Regions from separate parts of the Blastococcus sp. KM273129 genome, predicted to be linked through region 1. Evidence: predicted binding sites of a transcription regulator. Region 1 holds the regulator's gene; each other region holds the start of a gene.

Region 1 (4,765 bases):
CGACACAGAGGGTTGACGAAGTCGTCGAACGGGCATTGTGAACCTCTCGCCATGGCCGCGCGGCTGCACGGGACCGGCCGATCAGGGCAGCAGCAGCACCTGACCGGGAGCGATCGCCGCGCTCCCGAGCTCGTTGAGCCGGCGGATGTCGACGATGACGTCGCGCACGTCGCGCCCCCCGGCTGCTGCACCCGCGATCGACCAGAGCGTGTCCCCGGGTTCCACGATCACCTTCGTCGTGCCCATCAGCTCCAGCCCGCCCCCGTCCTCGCCGAGGGCGGCGCCGACGAGGGCGACCACCCCGAGACCCAGGAGCAGGACGGCCACCGCGACCACGCGGCGCCCGCGCGCCGTCAGCCGGAGCGTTGGGACCGGCGGCGGCACCGCCCGGCCGGCGACCGTCCGGGCGCGGCCCGCCGGCCGGGACTCCCCCTGGCGGGTCGCGGGCGCGACGGGTTCCGCGTAGGCGCGGGGCGGTGGCAGGACCCTCAGGTGGCGCGCGGGCACCCGCGCCGCGCTGCCGTGCGCCACGCCCACCGACGACTCCGCGCGGACGCGCAACGCAGCACCGCTGTCCATGTCTCCCGCCCTCCTGGCCGGCACCCCGCCGGCCCGAACACCTGTTCGATTCGAACGCCTGTCCGATGTCTACCGGACGATGCCGACAGAAGCGATGCGACACGGAGAACTTTCGAACGTGTGTTTGAACTGGCCCGGGATCGGCGCTACCGTTCAGCGGACGACGACGGTCGAGCGCTGCACGGGCAGCCGGCGAGGAGGAGACGTGGCGGACTCGAGCGGGACCTCCGGCGGTGGGCGCGGCACGCGCGGGGCGACCCCGGAGGCGGGCGGCACCGCGTCGGTGCGCACCTTCCCCGATCGCACGGCTGACGGCGACGGGCTCACCCAGCGGCAGCGGCGGGTCCTCGAGGTGATCCGCGACTCCATCGACCGCCGGGGCTACCCGCCGTCGGTCCGGGAGATCGGCGAGGCGGTGGGGCTGTCGTCGGCGTCCTCGGTCGCCCACCAGCTGTCCGTGCTGCAGAAAAAGGGCTGGCTGCGGCGCGACCCCAACCGGCCCCGCGCGCTGGACGTCCGGCTCCCCGGTGACACGGGCCGGGGCGCGGCCACGCATGCCGAGCCGCCGGTGGTCGCCGACGGCGAGCAGGCCTCCGCCCCCACGTACGTCCCGCTCGTCGGGCGGATCGCCGCCGGTGGCCCGGTCCTGGCCGAACAGGCGGTGGAGGACGTCTTCCCGCTCCCCCGCGAGCTCGTGGGCGAGGGGACCGTCTTCATGCTCAAGGTGGCCGGCGACTCGATGGTCGAAGCCGCCATCTGCGACGGCGACTGGGTCGTCGTCCGCCAGCAGCCCACTGCCGAGAACGGGGAGATCGTCGCCGCCATGATCGACGGCGAGGCGACCGTCAAGACCTACAAGCGGCGGGACGGTCACGTGTGGCTGCTGCCGCACAACCCGGCCTACGAGCCCATCCCGGGCGACGAGGCGACGATCCTCGGCCGGGTGGTCTCGGTCCTGCGCCGGGTCTGACGACACGACGTCGGTGGCCGGCCGGGGCTTCGTGCCGGCCGGCCACCGACGTGCACGGGCGCGGTGATCAGCGCCGCTGGTAGTTCCCGTCCCGCTTCTCGAAGAAGGCCTGCAGCGCCTCCTGGTGGTCGTCGGTGCGGAACATCTCGAGGAAGCGCTTGGTCTGCAGCGCCTGCCCTTGCGCGAAGTCCATCTCGAACGCCCCGGTGACCGCCTCCTTCGTCGCCTCCACGGACAGCGGCGCACGGGTGGCGATCCGCTGGGCCTTCGCGAGCGCGGCCGTCATGAGGTCGGCCGGCTCGTGCACCTCCGTGACCAGGCCCCAGTTCAGCGCCTGCTGCGCGGTGTACCGGGCCCCGGTCAGCAGGATCTCCTTGGCCGGCCCCAGGCCGATGACACGCGGAAGACGCCAGAAGCTCACGATGAGCCCCACGTTCACCCCGGCAGCCACGAAGAACGCCTCGGTGGATGCGATGCGGATGTCGCAGCAGAGCGCGAACTCCAGCCCGCCGCCGATGGTCGCCCCGTTGATCGCGGCGATCACCGGTGCCCGGAAGTTCTGCACCCCGTTCAGCACCCGGCCGAACCCGGCCAGGTAGTCCTCGAGCTGCTCGTCGCTCATGGACTGGTCCTCGCCGAGGTGGGCACCTGCGGTGAACGCCCGCCCCTCCCCGGTGATGACCAGGCAGCGCACCTGCTCGTCGGCGTCCAGGATGTCGAGCGCCCTCATGAACGACCGCCGGCTCTCCCAGCTGAAGGTGTTCGAGGGCGGGCTGTCCAGGCTGAGGACGGCGATGTGCGGGGTCTCGTAGCGCAGGTGGACCCCGGGGCCTACGTCGGTCGTGGTCACGGTCATGCGGCTTCCTCCGAGGATGCGTGGGCGTCTGGACGGGGCGTCGTCCGGCGACGGCGGGACTCGCCGGGCCGGTGGTCGAGCAGTCGCATGGCGATGACCGCCACGACGATGTTGATCAGCAGGATGACCACCGAGAGAGCACCCACCCGCTGGTACAGCGACTCGTTGGACAGGTTGTAGAGGACGGTGGCGATGGTCGGGTTGGCGCCGGTGTAGAGGAACACCGACATCTCCAGCTCCCGGAACAGCAGGACGAAGTTGAGCAGCCCCGCCGCCAGCAGCGACGGGCGCAGCAACGGCACGGTGATGCGCCGCCAGGTGCGAGCCCACGAGGCGCCCAGGCTCCGCGACGCCTCCTCGACCTCGGCGCCGATCTGCCCCATGCCCGCGTGCACGTAGGCGAAGGTCAGCGGTAGCGCGCTGCCGACGTAGGCGATGAGGAGGATGGTGAGCGACCCGCCCAGACCGAACGGCGGCGCGGCGTAGGCGATGATCAGCCCGATACCGAGGACGGCGCCCGGGAACGCCAGCGGGGCCGCCATCGCCGGTGCGATCACCGCGTTGCTGCGCGCCCTGGTCCGGTGCACGAGCCACGAAGCGAGCAGCGCGAGCGCGAGCGCCAGCACCGTCGCCGCCACGGCCAGGAAGAAGCTGTTGCCCATGGCCGCCGTGATCAGCGGCTGGCTGAACACCTGCTCGTAGTTGCCGGTCAGCGTGAAGTTGTCCGCCCCGAACGGTCGCCCGAGGGCCTCGCGGAACGACGTCGCCAGCAGGATGCCGAACGGCAGCACGATGCTGAGGACGACGACCAGCGTGCAGAAGGCCAGCCCCGCGACCCGGCCGGCGGGACCGAGGTGGGTCAGCTCCTGCCGCCCCGGCTTGCCTCCGATGACGGTGAACTTCTTCCCCCCGACGAGACGCCGTTGGACCAGCAGCAGTCCCGCGATGATCACGAGGATCGGCACGGAGATGACCGCCGCCGCCTCGATCCGGGGCGGGAACTGCATGAGGCTCAGCAGGACGGTCGGGATGGTCTGGAACCCGGTCGGCGCACCCAGGATGGCGACCGGGCCGAAGATCACCGCGGCGCTGACGAAGACGAGGATCGACCCGGCGATCAGCGCCGGCGCGATGACCGGGAACGTCACCGTCCGGAGCACCCGGGCCCGGGAGGCACCGAGACTGGCCGCCGCGTGCTCCAGCGCCGGGTCGATGCCCTCGAGCGCGGCCGACACCGGGAGGAAGACGAGGGGGTAGAGGAAGAGGGAGAGGACGAAGATGATCCCCCACGGGCTGAAGATGTCGAACGGCGCGGACTCCAGGCCGAAGAGGGACATCAAGGTGGTGTTCAGCAGCCCGTTGCGCGGCCCCAGCAGGAGGATCCACCCGAGTGCGGCGATGAAGCTGGGCGCGGCGAAGGTGAGGACCGCGGTGCCGCGGAAGAAGCGCCGGAACGGCAGATCCGTCCGCACCGCGAACCAGGCGACGGGGAGGCCGAGCAGGAGGCTGCCCACCACGGTGCCCGAGGCGATCCACAGCGAGTTGAGGATCGCCTCGACCAAGCGGGGTTCGCTGGCCAGCAGCCCGTAGTTGCCGAGCGTGAACCCGCCGTCGTCGGCGACGAAGCTCTGGCCGAAGACCTGCGCGACCGGGTAGCCGATGAGGGCGACGATCGCGACCACCCACACCCAGCGCATGGCGCGCTCGAAGCCGGTGCCGCGCCGATGGGCCTGCCGTCGGCGGCGGGGCGGAGCCCCGGTGTCCCGGGGCACCCCGGCCGCGTCGGTGCCCGACGCGGCCGGGGCGGCGGAGCTGGTCAGCGCCATGACGGGCGGCCCGGGGGTGCGGTGGAGCCGTTCGGTCGGCGGCTCATCGGTTGAACAGCTCCGCGAAGCGGGCAACGACGTCCTCGCCGCGCTCCTCGATCTCCGAGAGGTCCGCGGTCAGGAGCGTGGCGTCGGAGAGGTCGGCGCCGGTCGGCGGCTGGGGACCACCCTGGAGCACGCTGCGCCCGCCCTGGTCGGCGAGGGCCTGCTGGAAGTCCTCGCTCAGGTGGTACTGCACCAGCAGCTTCGCGGCGTTCGGGTGCGGCGCGTCGGCGAGCATCGCCAGCTCGGACGCGAAGGACGGCACCCCGTCCTCCATGAAGGCGATCTCCAGGGGCTCGCCCTCCTCCGCGGCGCTGATCACGGCCGACTCGATGGCCGGGATGCCGATGTCGGCCTCACCGGTGAGCACCAGCTGTGCGAGGGCGAGACTGCTGTCGGTGACGGAGACCTGCCGCTCGGCCAGCTGCTCCAGCCACTCCTCGCCGTGGAGGCCCGTGAGCATCGTGTAGTAGGCCAGCGCGGTGCCCGATG
Region 2 (4,765 bases), on a different contig from region 1:
CGCCGATCCCGGCAGCAAGTACGACAAGGCCGTGCAGGTGAAGGCGCCGATCCTGGACGACGACGGGTTCCGCGTGCTGCTGGAGCAGGGCCCCGACGCCGCCCGCGAGGTCGCGACCATCGGCGACGGCAGCGAGTAGCCCGGCGGGCGGTGGCGGGAGCGGTCCCCGGGTCAGTAGGGCGGCGGAGTGGTGGTCGCGACCAGGCCCGTCGGGGTGGTCACGGTCAGCCGCCCGTCGGGCGCCAGCTCGTACCGCCAGCCCGGTGCCTGGTGCTTCCCCCGGTGGTGGCCGGTGCAGAACCCGACGAGGTTCTCCGCGCTGGTCGGCCCGTCGGGCCAGGGGCGGTCGTGGTCCAGCTCCCCGCCGAGCGGCACGCGCCGGCGGCAGCCGGGGAAGCGGCAGCGGCGGTCGCGGGCGCGGAGGTACCGGTCGAGGGCGGCGCCGGGGCGGTAGCCGTCGGTCGGGCCGGGAGGGCCGAGGCCCGGGCGCCCGCTGAGGTCGTGCGTGCAGCGGGCCGGCGCTCGGCGGCAGGCGGCGTCGTCGCAGCGGGCCAGGCGGCGGAGCTCACGGCTGTCGGTCAGCGCGAGCAGCGCGCCGGTGAGCTCGTCGACCACCGCGATCCGTGGCCGGTCGACCAGCGCCCCGCCGGTGCTGGCATCGAGCAGCGCGGCGAGGGCTGCCCGGCGGGACTCCCCGGCCGCGGCGCAGGCGTCCAGGTCGCTCGGCGCACGGGTGACCCGACCCGAGGGGCTGCGCAGCCACGCGTTCTCGTCGTCGCGGTCGGCGCGCTGGGCGTCGGCCTGTGCCCGCCGGGCGCGACCGATCGCCCGGTCCAGGTCGAGGAGGGCATCTGCGGCAGCTCGCAGAGACCCATGAGCGCCGGCCCAGCGACCGGAGTCGTCGCCGTCACCGTGATCCGTCGCGGGTGCCGGCTCTGCCACGGGCCGGTGGCCAGGTGCTGGTCCGGGATCGGCAGGGCAGTCGCACCGCGGACCGGTGCGGGGGTCGGTGCGGCCGGAGGAGCCGGGACCGGGGTCGGGGCGACCCGACGAACCGGAGCTGAGATCAGGGTGGCGGCCTGATCCCGAGCCGGCATCGGGGTCAGCGGCGGGCGCGGGATCGTCGAAGGCACCGACGCTCTCGAGCCAGGCCACGTAGGGCGCCTCCTCGGCCCACCGCCGGAGCAGCTCGTCCTCCGGTGTGTACTCGGCGCCGCCCCACTCACCCCGGAGAGCACGCGCCTCGACCTCCGCCCACCACCGCTCGTCGGCCTCCCGCCACTCCGTGGGCCAGGTGTCCATCGGCCAGCCGTCGGTGGGGCAGGCGTCACCCGGCCCGGCGGCAAGGCCAGCAGCGGGCGGTCGATCGTCGGCCCCACCGGCAGCGTCCGGGTTCGTGGCAGCCTCCGCCTCGCCATCCGCCGCCGACCCGGGCAGCAGGCCCAGGGCCCGGGCGAGGGCGCGGACGACCTCGGCCGGCACCGGTTCACCGCCGATCTCGCCGGGTTGGTCGCCACCGAGCAGGCTGCGCACCCCGGCCACCACGGTCAGCTGGGCCTGCACGGCGGGGAGGTCGTGCTCCTCCGGCCGCAGCACCAGGTCGAGCAGGCAGTCGGCCATCTTCTGGCCGCGGGTCCGGGAGTCCCCTGGCTCATCGAGCGCGTCGGCGTACCGCCCCAGCGCATCGAGCAGCGCCTGCGCCTCGGGCACCGTCAGGAGTGCGCCGAAGGCGGCCATCCCCTCACGTCGATCCGACCGCACCGAGACGCCCCGCTCCCGCAGGGACGCGGCCAGCCGAGCGGCCTCGTCGCGCGCGTCCCGGGCCAGGCCGAGGCGGCGTGCCCTGGCGCCGAGCTGCGCAGGGGTGGTGACCCGGCCGGACATCCACGCGAGCAGATCGCGCTCGACGGCGGCTCGCCGCGCCGCGTCGGCGATGGTCGCCACCCGCTCCAGCATCGGCCACAGGTGCCCGGGGTGGATCTCGCCGCGCTCCAACGCGTCCAACGTCGCCGGGAGCCGGTGCACCAGCGTGAGCGACCGGGTGAGCAGTTGATCGGCGGCCTGGGCCGAGAGGGAGAGCGCCACCACGAGTTCCTGCGCCGCCCACTCGCTGACCCCGGCCAGCACCTCCGGCCGGGCGGCTCGCCGCGCCTCGCTCATCGCCCCCGGCTGACCGGCCGGCCGGTCAGCCGACGCGGGACGGGTCGCGGCGAACTCGGCCACCGCCCGCGCGCGCCGGGCCGTCTGGCGGGCGATCTCGCGATCAGCCGCCTGCACGGCACCGAGCGGACCGGCCGCCCACCCGGCTGCCGGTGGCACTGCTGCCGACGACTCGCACAAGCCGCAGCGGGGCCCGGCTGCACTCTGCGCCACCCGGTCCGCCACGTGCACCATGTGTTCGATCATACGTTCGAATACCCGTGGCTGCAACATGGGATGAGGGCAAAGATCCAGGTCAGCCGCTCGGGCGCCCGGTTCGGCGGCGAGCGGCCGGACTCAGCCGGGCGGGAGGTGCGCCACCGTCGTCGCGATGCCGGTGAAGTGGGCCAGCCGGAGCAGCTCCGAGCGGCGGAAGGCCGGGCCCCCCGAGCGCCCGAGCACGATCGCCCGGCCGGCCCCGTAGGGCACCGCCATCATCTCGATGGCCATCTCCTGCCACCGCTCGGGCAGCCACGGCTCGTCGCTGGGCAGCAGCCGCGGCCCCGTCAGCGGCAGCCACGGCAGCGTCAGGTGGGCGAAGGAGGGGGCCGCCTCCGACGCGGCGAGCACCGCGCCGTCGGCCAGCGGCGCCGGCTGCCCCGAGTCGTCGAGGATCACCACCCAGCCGCTGTGGAACACCCGCGGCAGCGACTCGGTGAGCAGCGCGGTCGGCGGGCGGTCACCGCGGGCCAGGGCGTCCAGCAGGTCCAGCTCCCGGTGGGTGTCCAGGGGGCCGGCGAAAGGGCGCAGCGACTCCACCTGCACCCCGGGCACGGTCTGCGCGGCGGTGATCAGGCTGTCGGGCAGCCGGTCGCCCGGCAGGTCCACGACGACGTCGTCCACCGCGATGCCGTTGCCGCGCTCGAGCACGTCGAGCGAGACGATGTCGATGCCCGCGAGGCCGAGCGCCGTCGCGACGGCGCCGAGCACACCGGGGCGGTCGGGCAGGACCAGGCGCAGGAGATAGGACACGGTTCCTCCGGGTCGTGGGCCCCATGGCCCCCTTCCGGGGCCCGCCGCGAGCCTGCGGGCGGTGGGGCGAAGGGGGTCCCTGTTCGATCTCCGTCGATCGCGGTCGGGGGGAGCCTCTCACGCTGACCAGGGCCGGTGGGCCGCCACGTAGAGTGGCCCGGTCACGTCCCGGGCGCCAGAGCGGGCCGCCGGGCACTGCCGAACTGGAGTCCCACCGCAGCATGAGCACCCCCTCCCCGAAGGGCCAACTGACCCGCGACGAGGTGGCCCACCTGGCGCACCTGTCCCGGCTCGCGGTGAGCGACGAGGAGCTCGACCTCTTCGCCGGCCAGCTCGCCGCCGTGCTGGACGCCGTCGCGCAGGTCGGCAAGGCCGACGTCGCCGACGTCCCGCCCACCACGCACGCGGTGCCGATGACCAACGTCATGCGTCCCGACGCCGTCCGGCCCAGCCTGCCCCGCGACGTCGTCCTCGACGGCGCGCCGGCCGCGGAGGACGACCGCTTCCGGGTGCCGCGCATCCTGGGGGAGGAGGCGTGAGCGACGTGACCGCCACGGACATCACCACCACCAGTGCCGCCGCGCTCGCCGAGGCGCTGCGGGCCGGTGAGCTCAGCTCGGTCGAGGTGACCCGCGCCTACCTGGACCGCATCCAGGCCGAGGACCCGACCATCGGCGCCTACCTGCACGTCGACGCCGAGGCCGCGCTGCGCGCCGCCGAGCAGGTCGACACCGCCCGCGCGAAGGGGGAGGAGCTCGGCCCGCTGGCCGGCGTCCCGCTCGCGCTCAAGGACGTCGTCGTCACCGAGGGCGTGCCCACGACCAGCGGCTCGAAGATCCTCGAGGGCTGGCGGCCGCCGTACGACGCCACCGTGGCCGCCCGGCTGAAGGCCGCCGGCACGGTGCTGCTGGGCAAGACCAACATGGACGAGTTCGCGATGGGTTCCTCCACCGAGAACTCCGCCTACCGCGTCACCCGCAACCCCTGGGACACCGACCGCATCCCCGGTGGCTCCTCCGGCGGCTCGTCGGCCGCGGTCGCCGCCGGGCTCGCCCCGTGGGCCATCGGCACCGACACCGGCGGGTCGATCCGCCAGCCCGCCGCCGTCACCGGCCTGGTCGGGCACAAGCCCACGTACGGGTCGGTCTCCCGCTCCGGGCTCATCGCCTTCTCCTCCAGCCTCGACCAGGCCGGTCCGATGACGCGCACCGTGCTGGACGCCGCGCTGCTGCACGAGGCCGTCGCGGGGCACGACCCGCTCGACTCCACGAGCATCGACGCGCCCGTCCCCGTGCTCGCCGAGGCCGCCCGCCGCGGTGCCGGGGGCGACCTCTCCGGCCTGCGGGTCGGCGTCGTCACCGAGCTCGGCGGCGAGGGCCACACCGACGGGTACGAGCCCGGGGTGCTGGCGCGCGTCGCCGAGGCGGTCGCGCTGCTGGAGGGCATGGGCGCCGAGGTGCGGCAGGTGTCCTGCCCGGCGTTCGACCTGGCCCTGCCGGCCTACTACCTGATCGCCCCGAGCGAGGCGTCGTCCAACCTGGCGCGCTTCGACGGCGTCCGGTACGGCCTGCGGGTCGGCGACGACGGCAGCCGC
Region 3 (4,765 bases), on a different contig from region 1:
CGCGTCAGCGGCAACTGCAGCCAGCACCAGCGGGACGTCGCCACGGCCGTGAAGAACAGCCGTGAGATGGCCCTGCTGCCCTACACCTCGACGGCGCGCTGATCATGAGCACGATGAAGCTGATCCTGACGCAGGAGGTCACCGGTCTCGGGTCCTCCGGCGACACCGTGGAGGTCAAGGGCGGGTACGGCCGCAACTACCTCCTCCCCCGCGGCCTGGCCATCAAGGCCACCCGTGGCGCGGAGAAGCAGGTCGAGTCGCTGCGCCGGGCGCGTGCCGCCCGGGAGGTGGCCTCGCACGAGGAGGCGCAGACCCTGGCCGGTCGCCTGTCCGGGCTCACCGTCCAGGTGCCGGCGCGCGCCGGTGACGGCGGTCGTCTGTTCGGCCGGGTCACCACCGCCGACGTCGCCGCGGCCGTCACGGCCGCCGGTGGCCCGGAGCTCGACCGCCGCCGGATCGAGCTGCCCAGCAGCATCAAGACCACGGGCCAGCACACCGTCACCGTGCGGGTGCACCCGGAGGTCACCGCCCAGCTGACGATCGAGGTCGTCGCAGGCTGACGTGCAGGACCTCCCTGGAGGGAGGTCGGCCACGAGGGGCGTCGGACAGCTGTCCGGCGCCCCTCGTCGCGTCTCCGAGCCGGCTTCTGCCGCCACGGGTCTCCGTGCGTGCCACCACGCCCTGAGGGCGTCCGGGCCTCTCGTCCAGCGTGCGCGGGCCTCGGTGGACAGGAGGGGTGCCTCTGCCGTCTCTGCCGCCCGCTGAGGGCCCGGGCGGCGCGCCCCGGGGGCCACCCGCCCCACCACCCCGGGCGCGGCCCCTGTGAGCCCGGTCCCACCGGCGGCGCACCGGCCGCCGACCCCCGCCGGCGGCCGACCGCGCACCGCTGTGACTCGTGGTGCGTGTCGCGGAAAATTCTTCCGTGGTTTTCCCCGTCCACACCCGGTGGGCAGGGTCCGTGCAGGTCAGCGGCGCTGACCGCGGGGACGGACGGTCGCTGTCCCCCGATCCCTCCACATGTCGACACGCCTCCGTCCACCGACTTGTCCACAAGTTGTGCAGATCGACGTGCACACCTGTGGTGGACGCGGTCTGCGGAGCTTCCTAACGTCCTCTCCGCCACCGAGCGGACGACCGGGATGTCGGACCCCTCCGGTAGGCAGGTGCCGAACAGACGTTCGGCACGGCGCCGTCCGCCGAGCTCGCGTACTTCCCCTGCGCGCGGTGGTGATGCGGGCGCGCCCGCAAGGAGATGGAGGTACCCCCGTGGCGGTGGCCGACGAGTTCAGCCGACCGTCCGTGACGGCGCCGGAGTACGACCGGCAGCCGCCCCAGGACGTCGCGGCGGAGCAGTCGGTGCTCGGCGGCATGCTGCTGAGCAAGGACGCGATCGCCGACGTCGTGGAGGTCTTGCACGGCAACGACTTCTACCGGCCGGCGCACCAGGTGATCTTCGACTGCATCCTGGACCTCTACGGGCGGGGGGAGCCGGCGGACGCGATCACCGTCGCCGCCGAGCTCAACCGGACCGACCAGCTGTCCAAGATGGGCGGCGCGGTCTACCTGCACACGCTCATCCAGTCCACGCCGACCGCGGCCAACGCCGGCTACTACGCCGCGATCGTGGCCGAGCAGGCGGTGCTGCGGCGGCTGGTCGAGGCCGGCACCCGCGTGGTGCAGCTGGGCTACGGCGCGGCCGGCGGGAAGGGCGACGTCGACGACATCGTCGACCGCGCGCAGCAGGAGATCTACGACGTCACCGAGAAGCGCATGAGCGAGGACTACTCGCGCCTCGAGGACGTGCTCCAGCCGACGATGGACGAGCTCGACGCGATCGCCTCCCGCGGTGGCACCGCCCGCGGCGTGCCGACGGGCATCCGCGACCTCGACGAGCTCACCAACGGCCTGCAGGCGGGCCAGATGGTCGTCATCGCGGCCAGGCCCGGTGTGGGCAAGGCCCTGGCCCTCGACACCCCGATCGCCACGCCGTCCGGCTGGACCACGATGGGCGAGATCGGTGTCGGTGACCGGGTGCTGGGCTCGGACGGCCGGCCGACCACGGTGGTGGCCGCGACCGACGTCATGACCGACCGCCCCTGCTTCGAGGTCCACTTCTCCGACGGTTCGGTGATCGTGGCCGATGCGCAGCATCAGTGGCTGACGGAGACCCGGGCCAGCCGCCGGTCCGCCCAGCAGGCGCGGACCGGCCGCAACGGGTACCGCAATCAGCAGACGTTCGCCGAGGTGCGGACGACCGAGGAGATCGCGCGCACCGTCCGGTGCGCCACCAAGGACGCCCGTCTCAACCACTCGGTGCCCAACTGCCGGCCCCTGGACCTGCCGCCGGCCGACCTGCCCATCCCGCCGTACGCGCTCGGCGTCTGGCTGGGGGACGGCACCTCCGCGGCGGCGCAGTTCACCAGCGCCGACCCCGAGATCGCGGTGTACATCGAGGCCGAGGGGCTCGTCGCCCAGCGGACCGGGGCGGACCGGCGGTACTCGTTGCGGCTTCCGGCGCAGGTCTCCGCGGAGATGCGGGCCTGCCCGATGTGCGGCGAGCTCTTCCTCCCGCGGACGTCGCAGGTGCAGACCTGCGGCAAGACGTGCGGTGGCGCGCTGCGCGCCAGTGGCGGCGTCGGTCGCACGGCCACCTGCCCCGACTGCGGTGGTCCCTCGGCCGGTCTGGCGCAGTGCCAGGCCTGCCGGAACGACCACGGCACCGTCAAGGCGCTCCTGCGCGGGCTGGGGGTGCTCGACGACAAGCACATCCCCCTCGCGTACCTCCGCGGGTCGGTGGCCCAGCGGCGGGCGCTGCTGGCGGGTCTGCTCGACACCGACGGCACCGTCACGCCGGGTGGGGCCGTGCAGTTCGCCGTCACCAACCGCCGGCTCGCCGAGGACACCCGTGAACTGGTCGCGAGCCTCGGCCACCGGGTGAAGCTGAGCACCAAGCGGGTGCGCGGGCGGACCGAGGCATCCTCGACCTGCTACACGCTCACCTTCAGCACCGACGACGAGGTCTTCAAGCTCGAGCGCAAGAAGTTGCTGCACAAGGAGCGAGGGGCGCGGACCTTCACCGCCCGCGGCGCCCGCTTCATCACCGACGTCCGGCCGGTCACCAGCGTGCCCGTGCGCTGCATCCAGGTGGACGCGCCGGACTCCCTCTTCCTGGCCGGGCGGAGCTTCATCCCCACCCACAACTCGACGCTGGGTCTGGACATCGCACGCTCGGCCACGGTGAAGCACCAGATGCCCGCGGTGATCTTCTCGCTGGAGATGAGCAAGCACGAGATCACCATGCGTCTGCTGTCGGCCGAGGCGAAGGTGCCCCTGCACCACATGCGCGCCGGCACGCTGTCCGACGAGGACTGGGCGAAGCTGGCCCGCCGGATGGGCGAGGTGGCCGACGCCCCGCTCTACATCGACGACTCGCCGAACATGACGATGATGGAGATCCGGGCCAAGGCGCGGCGGCTCAAGCAGCGCAACGACCTCAAGCTGGTGGTCATCGACTACCTCCAGCTGATGACGTCGGGCAAGCGCGTCGAGAGCCGCCAGCAGGAGGTCTCGGAGTTCTCCCGTGCGCTGAAGCTCCTGGCCAAGGAGCTCGAGGTCCCGGTCATCGCGATGTCGCAGCTGAACCGTGGCTCCGAGCAGCGTCAGGACAAGAAGCCGATGCTGTCCGACCTCCGCGAGTCCGGCTCGATCGAGCAGGACGCCGACATGGTCATGATGATCCACCGCGAGGACATGTACGAGAAGGAGTCCCCGCGGGCCGGCGAGGCCGACATCATGCTGGTCAAGCACCGCAACGGCCCGACCGCCAACGTCACCGTCGCCTTCCAGGGCCACTACAGCCGCTTCGTCGACATGGCCAACTAGCACCCAGCATGTAGGACGACGTGATTCCGTCACCGGCTACGACATGAGCGTCACCAGTAAACGACACCAATCCGTCACCAGTCGCGACGCTTGAGTGTCACCGGGTCCTGTGGACAAACGACATGGGGTGTCACTGGCGTCCTGCCGAAAGGTTCTGTTATGCCTGACCGCCCCCAACCGCGGGCGAGGCTCACGGATGCTGAGGGCAACGTCCAAGACGTCACAGATCGCCTGACGGGCGCGGACGCCTTCTTTGGCGCCTGGAAGCAGGACGTCGACACGCCTGACCCCACCGAAGCGGGCGCGTGGCAACGCACAGACGAGGGCCATGCGCCGGGTGATGGGCGCTCCGCCTACAGGGTCGTCTACAAGACGTTGCGGTTGGTGCCGTATCCGCCGGTCGAGATGACCTGGCCGAACATGCGTGTGTCTCTGTTCTGCGGCGACGTCGAGCGGGGTGGCATGCGCTTCGAGGAGACGATTCCGGGTCGGCGGCGGGACCAGCAGGTCATTCCTGAGCACGGGCGCGTACTGCATGCGCCACCAGCCAACCCCACCTACCTGAACTGTCCGAACCTGCACTTCCGAGTGGCTGGCTGGGAGGAAACTGTCAAGGCTGTGTCGGCCTTGGAAGTCATCTGGGTAGCAGATGAGCCCCACGAGCAGCCGCTCGCGTTGCTGGAGGCGGGACGAACCGCGGTCGCCCCGTTGCTTGCTCTCCTGGAGTTCGAGTTCGGACCGCGCCTTCTCTCCACGCGACTAACTGAGGAGGTTGGCGAGGCGTTCGACGACTGGCATTGGATCAGGCGCATCTACACGGGAAAGGTCTACGCCGAGTCCCAAGCGGCTTTCGTGCATCTGTCGGGTCAGGACTTCCTCGAAC

Evidence for each region. The regulator LexA, encoded in region 1, represses DNA repair genes until DNA is damaged. The targets are predictions, from matches to a motif close to TCGAACANNTGTTCGA.
Region 2: E9565_RS01680 (HNH endonuclease signature motif containing protein) is a predicted target of LexA. The motif match lies at 2,399-2,414, and genes of this name have one in related genera.
Region 3: dnaB (replicative DNA helicase) is a predicted target of LexA. The motif match lies at 1,167-1,182, and genes of this name have one in related genera.

Annotation. Positions count from the first base shown of each region.
Region 1 is NZ_SSXB01000001.1:47,398-52,162, reverse strand. It holds gene E9565_RS00265 (LysM peptidoglycan-binding domain-containing protein) at 82-579, opposite strand; gene lexA (transcriptional repressor LexA) at 785-1,549, shown strand; gene E9565_RS00255 (enoyl-CoA hydratase/isomerase family protein) at 1,617-2,405, opposite strand; gene E9565_RS00250 (iron ABC transporter permease) at 2,402-4,231, opposite strand; gene E9565_RS00245 (extracellular solute-binding protein) at 4,275-4,765, opposite strand, start outside.
Region 2 is NZ_SSXB01000003.1:3,674-8,438, reverse strand. It holds gene ligA (NAD-dependent DNA ligase LigA) at 1-139, shown strand, start outside; gene E9565_RS01680 (HNH endonuclease signature motif containing protein) at 172-2,277, opposite strand; gene E9565_RS01675 (ACT domain-containing protein) at 2,497-3,171, opposite strand; gene gatC (Asp-tRNA(Asn)/Glu-tRNA(Gln) amidotransferase subunit GatC) at 3,393-3,710, shown strand; gene gatA (Asp-tRNA(Asn)/Glu-tRNA(Gln) amidotransferase subunit GatA) at 3,707-4,765, shown strand, end outside.
Region 3 is NZ_SSXB01000021.1:37,325-42,089, reverse strand. It holds gene rpsR (30S ribosomal protein S18) at 1-102, shown strand, start outside; gene rplI (50S ribosomal protein L9) at 114-560, shown strand; gene dnaB (replicative DNA helicase) at 1,267-3,882, shown strand; gene E9565_RS08745 (hypothetical protein) at 4,042-4,765, shown strand, end outside.